One region of the Streptomyces sp. NPDC008121 genome, then DNA from elsewhere that is predicted to be linked to it. Evidence: predicted binding sites of a transcription regulator. Region 1 holds the regulator's gene; each other region holds the start of a gene.

Region 1 (2,263 bases):
GGCGGGGCAGGACCAGGGTGTCGGCGGCCTCCGTCGCCGCGTCCTCGTCGACCCCCTGGCGTACCGCGTCCAGCCGCAGGCCGTGCCGGTCCCGCCGCATCGTGTCGTCGACGCCCACCGCGCCGAAGACCGCCGCCCCGGAGAACGCCGCCGTGCCGAAGACATGATCGAAGTGGGGGTGGCTCAGTGCGATGTGCGTCACCTTGCGCCCGGTCATGGCCTCGACCTGGCCCCGCAGCTCCCCGCCCTCCCGGAGCGTGGAACCCGTGTCGTACAAGAGGACCGACCTCTCGCCGAGCACCAGACCCACCGTCGCGTCCCATCCGGGCAGCCGCCTCCGCCCGACCCCGTCCGCGAGCCGCTCCCAGCCGAACTCTTCCCAATCGACGTCCATACGGCGACGCTATCCGCTACGGCGAGAGCCCGTGCGGGCCCCCGGCCGCCGAGCGCGGCGACGACCGACGACGACCGGCGACGGCCCCGCTGCGGCGCGGACACGGCGCGGACACGACCCGGACACGGCGAGACCACAGCGAGACCACAGCGCGGCCACGGGGTGGCCACACAGCGGCTCGGACGCGGCCTCCTTGCCAGGATCGACGCCCGCCGCCGTACACTTGCCGGGGGTTTCCTGGCACTCGGACAGGGCGAGTGCCAAACACGGAGCAACCGGAACGAACGACCGATCGACAGCTGGAGGTGTGCGCCATGCTCAGCGAACGCAGACTCGAGGTGCTGCGCGCCATCGTCCAGGACTATGTCGGGACGGAGGAGCCGGTCGGCTCCAAGGCGCTCACGGAGCGCCACAAGCTCGGCGTGTCGCCCGCCACCGTGCGCAACGACATGGCCGTCCTGGAGGACGAGGGCTACATCGCCCAGCCCCACACCAGCGCCGGACGCATCCCGACCGACAAGGGCTACCGCCTCTTCGTCGACCGGCTGGCCGGCGTCAAGCCGCTGTCGACGCCCGAGCGGCGCGCGATCCACAACTTCCTCGACGGCGCCGTCGACCTCGACGACGTCGTGGGCCGCACGGTCCGGCTGCTCGCGCAGCTGACCCGCCAGGTCGCGGTCGTGCAGTACCCCTCGCTGACCCGTTCGACGGTCCGGCACGTGGAACTGCTCGCGCTGGCCCCCGCCCGGCTGATGCTCGTGCTCATCACGGACACCGGCCGGGTCGAACAGCGGGTGATCGACTGCCCGGCGCCGTTCGGCGAGGCCTCGCTGGCGGACCTGCGGGCCCGGCTCAACAGCCGGGTCGTCGGCCGCCGTTTCGCGGACGTGCCGCAACTGGTGCAGGATCTTCCGGAGTCCTTCGAGGAGACGGAGGACCGGGGCACCGTGTCGACGGTGCTCGCGACCCTGCTGGAAACCCTGGTGGAAGAGCACGAGGAACGGCTGATGATCGGCGGCACCGCCAATCTCACCCGCTTCGGGCACGACTTCCCCCTCACGATCAGGCCGGTGCTCGAAGCGCTGGAGGAGCAGGTCGTGCTCCTCAAGCTGCTCGGCGAGGCCAAGGACTCGGGCATGACCGTACGGATCGGGCACGAGAACGCCCACGAGGGCCTCACCTCCACGTCCGTCGTCGCGGTCGGCTACGGTTCGGGCGACGAGGCAGTCGCCAAACTCGGCGTGGTCGGACCGACCCGCATGGACTACCCCGGAACGATGGGAGCGGTACGCGCAGTGGCACGTTACGTCGGACAGATCCTGGCGGAGTCGTAAGTGGCCACGGACTACTACGCCGTACTCGGCGTGCGCCGCGACGCTTCCCAGGACGAGATCAAGAAGGCATTCCGGCGGCTCGCCCGCGAGCTGCACCCGGATGTCAATCCCGATCCGAAGACGCAGGAGCGCTTCAAGGAGATCAACGCCGCCTACGAGGTGCTGTCGGACCCGCAGAAGAAGCAGGTCTACGACCTCGGCGGCGACCCGCTGTCCGCCTCGGGCGGCGCGGGCGGGGCCGGCGGCTTCGGCCAGGGCGGCTTCGGAAACTTCTCCGACATCATGGACGCGTTCTTCGGCACGGCGTCGCAGCGCGGGCCGCGCTCGCGCACCCGCCGCGGCCAGGACGCCATGATCCGGCTGGAGATCGACCTCAACGAGGCCGCCTTCGGCACCACCAAGGACATCCAGGTCGACACGGCCGTCGTCTGTACGACGTGTTCGGGCGAGGGCGCCGCGCCCGGCACCTCCGCCCAGACCTGTGACATGTGCCGCGGCCGCGGTGAGGTCTCGCAGGTCACGCGGTCCTTCCTGG
Region 2 (2,263 bases), on a different contig from region 1:
GGACGCATATGAGAATGCGCCCGCACCCGACAAGATGCAGCCAATGTGTTCGAGTGTTGTGTACCTTCTGCGCACTTTGACGGGCCCGACTTGCCCCGTAAATCAGTGAATGCTCCTGAATTCTCCTTTCCGGCGTGCCCAGAATTCTCGTCCGATTGACCTGTTGCAGAGGGCAGTTGGGCAGATACATTCAGCCGCGGTCGACGCGTTCCGGCGCAGGGTCTGACCCGGGGCCGCGAAGTGCGGTCCCGCGCAAGGGCCAGTAATAGGGGAGTTAGGCATGGCTCAGGGCACCGTCAAGTGGTTCAACGCGGAGAAGGGCTACGGCTTCATCGCGGTCGACGGTGGTGCGGATGTTTTCGTCCACTACAGCGCGATCCAGATGGACGGTTACCGCACCCTTGAAGAAGGTCAGCGAGTCGAGTTCGAGATCTCGCAGGGCCAGAAGGGTCCGCAGGCGGACATGGTCAAGCTCGCCGTCTGAGCACGGCGCGAATCGGCCACCACGCACGCACTCATCGCGTTCTCGCGCCGAGGGGTCCGCATCCTGACCGGGATGCGGACCCCTCGTGCGTGTGCCGACACGTTCGCCCGTCGGGTTCCGATCACCGAGAGGCGCTTGCACTCGCATGGGTCGAGTGCTAATCATTGGCGTTAGCACTCTGAAGGTGAGAGTGCTTACGAGGATCGGGCAGACGAGGTCCGTGGCCAGGTGGGGCAAGGAACCGCCGAAGCCGCAGGCCGTCCGTCGCGGGCGTCGGCGCGGTCCTGGAGCGTTATCCACCCCATGTCCGGGAGGACCACTTCACATGGCCAAGATCATCGCGTTCGACGAGGAGGCACGGCGCGGTCTCGAGCGCGGGATGAACCAGCTCGCCGACGCCGTCAAGGTCACCCTTGGCCCCAAGGGCCGGAACGTCGTCCTCGAGAAGAAGTGGGGCGCCCCCACGATCACCAACGATGGTGTGTCCATCGCCAAGGAGATCGAGCTCGAGGACCCGTACGAGAAGATCGGCGCCGAGCTGGTCAAGGAAGTCGCCAAGAAGACGGACGACGTCGCCGGTGACGGTACGACCACCGCGACCGTCCTCGCCCAGGCGCTCGTCCGCGAGGGCCTGCGCAACGTCGCGGCCGGCGCCAACCCGATGGCCCTCAAGCGCGGCATCGAGAAGGCCGTCGAGGCCGTCTCCGGCGCCCTGCTCGAGCAGGCGAAGGATGTCGAGACCAAGGAGCAGATCGCTTCCACGGCCTCCATCTCCGCCGCCGACACCCAGATCGGCGAGCTCATCGCCGAGGCGATGGACAAGGTCGGCAAGGAAGGCGTCATCACCGTCGAGGAGTCCCAGACCTTCGGTCTGGAGCTGGAGCTCACCGAGGGTATGCGCTTCGACAAGGGCTACATCTCGGCGTACTTCGCCACCGACATGGAGCGTATGGAGGCGTCCCTGGACGACCCGTACATCCTGATCGTCAACTCCAAGATCTCCTCCGTGAAGGACCTGCTCCCGCTCCTGGAGAAGGTCATGCAGTCGGGCAAGCCGCTGCTGATCATCGCCGAGGACGTCGAGGGCGAGGCCCTGTCCACGCTGGTCGTCAACAAGATCCGCGGCACCTTCAAGTCCGTCGCCGTCAAGGCCCCGGGCTTCGGCGACCGCCGCAAGGCCATGCTGAACGACATCGCCATCCTCACGGGCGGCACCGTCGTCTCCGAGGAGGTCGGTCTCAAGCTGGAGAACGCCGGCCTGGACCTGCTCGGCCGCGCCCGCAAGGTCGTCATCACCAAGGACGAGACCACGATCGTCGACGGTTCGGGCGAGAGCGACCAGGTCGCCGGTCGCGTGAACCAGATCCGCGCCGAGATCGAGAACTCCGACTCGGACTACGACCGTGAGAAGCTCCAGGAGCGCCTCGCGAAGCTGGCCGGCGGCGTGGCCGTCATCAAGGCCGGTGCCGCGACCGAGGTCGAGCTCAAGGAGCGCAAGCACCGCATCGAGGACGCCGTTCGCAACGCGAAGGCGGCCGTCGAGGAGGGCATCGTCGCCGGTGGTGGCGTGGCCCTGCTCCAGGCCTCCTCGGTCTTCGAGAAGCTCGAGGGCGACCTCACGGGCGACGAGGCCACGGGCGCCGCGATCGTGAAGCTGGCCCTCGAGGCCCCGCTGAAGCAGATCGCCATCAACGCCGGCCTCGAGGGTGGCGTCGTGGCGGAGAAGGTCCGCAACCTGCCCGTCGGCCACGGCCTCAACGCCGCGACCAACGAGTACGT
Region 3 (2,263 bases), on a different contig from region 1:
GGACACGATCGAGAAGAAGTACGGCAAGCGGCCGCCGCTCTTCCGCCCGCCCTACGGCAACTACGACGAGGACACCCTGCGCGCGGCGCAGAAGTGCGGCGTGAAGGCGGTCCCGCTGTGGGCCGCCGAGGCGTTCCCGGACCGGATGGAGTGGCGCGAGTGGGACCGGGACCTGCACCCCGGCGACATCGTCCTCACCCACTTCCGGGGCAAGGGGGAGTGGAAGGGCTCCATGCCCGACATGATCCGCCGCGTGATGAAGACCATCACGGACAAGGGGTACGCGGTCGCGAAGCTGGAGGACTACGTATGACCGGCGCGCGCCGGCCGGTCGCCGGACTGGCCCTGGCCGGCGCGCTGCTGGCCACGGCGGCCTGCGCCCCGTCCGTCGACCCCTTCGAGCGCCTGGGTCGCAAGGCGGCGGAGCGGGTCGCCGCACCGGACGGCGCCCTCTCCCGGACCGCCGCCCGGGTGCTCCACGGGGTGGGCCGTACGGACCGCTGACGGCCCGCCCCGGCGCCGTACACCGGCCGGAGACCCGCCCCCCGCCGTCCGGAACCATCGGGTCCTTCGCGCCGTTCCCCGTACCGGAACCGAACCGCCACGCGCACGTAATTGGCACTCCGCTTGACCGAGTGCTAATCGCGGTCATAGTCTCGGCTCTGGCACTCCCCACCGGAGAGTGCCAACACAGCGACGGGCAGGTCCGGCACCCGCGACGACGGATCCACCTGGTCGCCACCTCAGACAGTTAACCCCGTGAGATCTCCGAAGGGGGAGGTCGGATCGTGACGACCACCAGCTCCAAGGTTGCCATCAAGCCGCTCGAGGACCGCATTGTGGTCCAGCCGCTCGACGCCGAGCAGACCACCGCCTCTGGCCTGGTCATCCCGGACACGGCGAAGGAGAAGCCCCAGGAGGGCGTCGTCCTCGCCGTGGGCCCGGGCCGCTTCGAGAACGGCGAGCGCCTGCCGCTCGACGTGAAGACCGGCGACATCGTGCTGTACAGCAAGTACGGCGGCACCGAGGTGAAGTACAGCGGCGAGGAGTACCTCGTCCTCTCGGCTCGCGACGTGCTCGCGATCGTCGAGAAGTAATTCACCGACGCCAGATGTTTTGAGCCGCGCCCCTTGACCCCGCACTGGGCGTCCGGGGGCGCGGTTCGTTTCACGAGTTTCACCACGAATTCCGAGAGGGCTGAATCGCTCCATGGCGAAGATCCTGAAGTTCGACGAGGACGCCCGTCGCGCCCTTGAGCGCGGCGTCAACAAGCTTGCCGACACGGTGAAGGTGACGATCGGCCCCAAGGGCCGCAACGTCGTCATCGACAAGAAGTTCGGCGCCCCCACCATCACCAACGACGGTGTCACGATCGCCCGCGAGGTCGAGATCGACGACCCGTACGAGAACCTCGGCGCCCAGCTGGTGAAGGAGGTGGCGACCAAGACCAACGACATCGCGGGTGACGGCACCACCACCGCCACCGTGCTCGCCCAGGCCCTGGTCCGCGAGGGTCTGCGCAACGTCGCCGCCGGCGCCTCCCCGGCCGCCCTGAAGAAGGGCATCGACGCCGCCGTCAAGGCCGTCTCCGACGAGCTGCTCGCCACCGCGCGCCCGATCGACGACAAGTCGGACATCGCCGCCGTCGCCGCGCTCTCCGCGCAGGACCAGCAGGTCGGCGAGCTCATCGCCGAGGCGATGGACAAGGTCGGCAAGGACGGTGTCATCACCGTCGAGGAGTCCAACACCTTCGGCCTGGAGCTCGACTTCACCGAGGGCATGGCCTTCGACAAGGGCTACCTCTCGCCCTACATGGTCACCGACCAGGAGCGTATGGAGGCCGTCCTCGACGACCCGTACATCCTGATCCACCAGGGCAAGATCTCCTCGATCCAGGACCTGCTGCCGCTCCTCGAGAAGGTCATCCAGGCCGGCTCCTCCAAGCCGCTGCTGATCATCGCCGAGGACGTCGAGGGCGAGGCCCTGTCGACCCTGGTCGTCAACAAGATCCGTGGCACCTTCAACGCCGTGGCCGTCAAGGCCCCCGGCTTCGGCGACCGCCGCAAGGCGATGCTCGGCGACATGGCCACCCTCACCGGTGCCACCGTCATCGCCGAGGAGGTCGGCCTCAAGCTCGACCAGGCCGGTCTCGACGTGCTGGGCTCCGCCCGCCGCGTGACCGTCACCAAGGACGACACCACCATCGTCGACGGTGGCGGCAAGTCCGAGGACGTCACCGGTCGCGTCAACCAGATCAAGGCCG

What was found. Region 1 encodes HrcA, which represses chaperone genes, less so after heat shock. Its sites were predicted from a motif close to TTNGCACTCNGNNNNNCNGAGTGCNAA; they were not measured.
Region 2: the regulator HrcA is predicted to act here: its motif matches at 619-645, upstream of groL (chaperonin GroEL).
Region 3: the regulator HrcA is predicted to act here: its motif matches at 616-642, upstream of groES (co-chaperone GroES).

The regions. Positions count from the first base shown of each region.
Region 1 covers NZ_JBIBHT010000007.1:123,709-125,971, reverse strand. Annotated here, with positions in the region: gene ACFZBD_RS23290 (MBL fold metallo-hydrolase) at 1-394, opposite strand, end outside; gene hrcA (heat-inducible transcriptional repressor HrcA) at 709-1,728, shown strand; gene dnaJ (molecular chaperone DnaJ) at 1,729-2,263, shown strand, end outside.
Region 2 covers NZ_JBIBHT010000008.1:109,163-111,425, forward strand. Annotated here, with positions in the region: gene ACFZBD_RS25550 (cold-shock protein) at 281-484, shown strand; gene groL (chaperonin GroEL) at 810-2,263, shown strand, end outside.
Region 3 covers NZ_JBIBHT010000008.1:476,687-478,949, forward strand. Annotated here, with positions in the region: gene ACFZBD_RS27280 (polysaccharide deacetylase family protein) at 1-313, shown strand, start outside; gene ACFZBD_RS27285 (hypothetical protein) at 310-504, shown strand; gene groES (co-chaperone GroES) at 789-1,097, shown strand; gene groL (chaperonin GroEL) at 1,210-2,263, shown strand, end outside.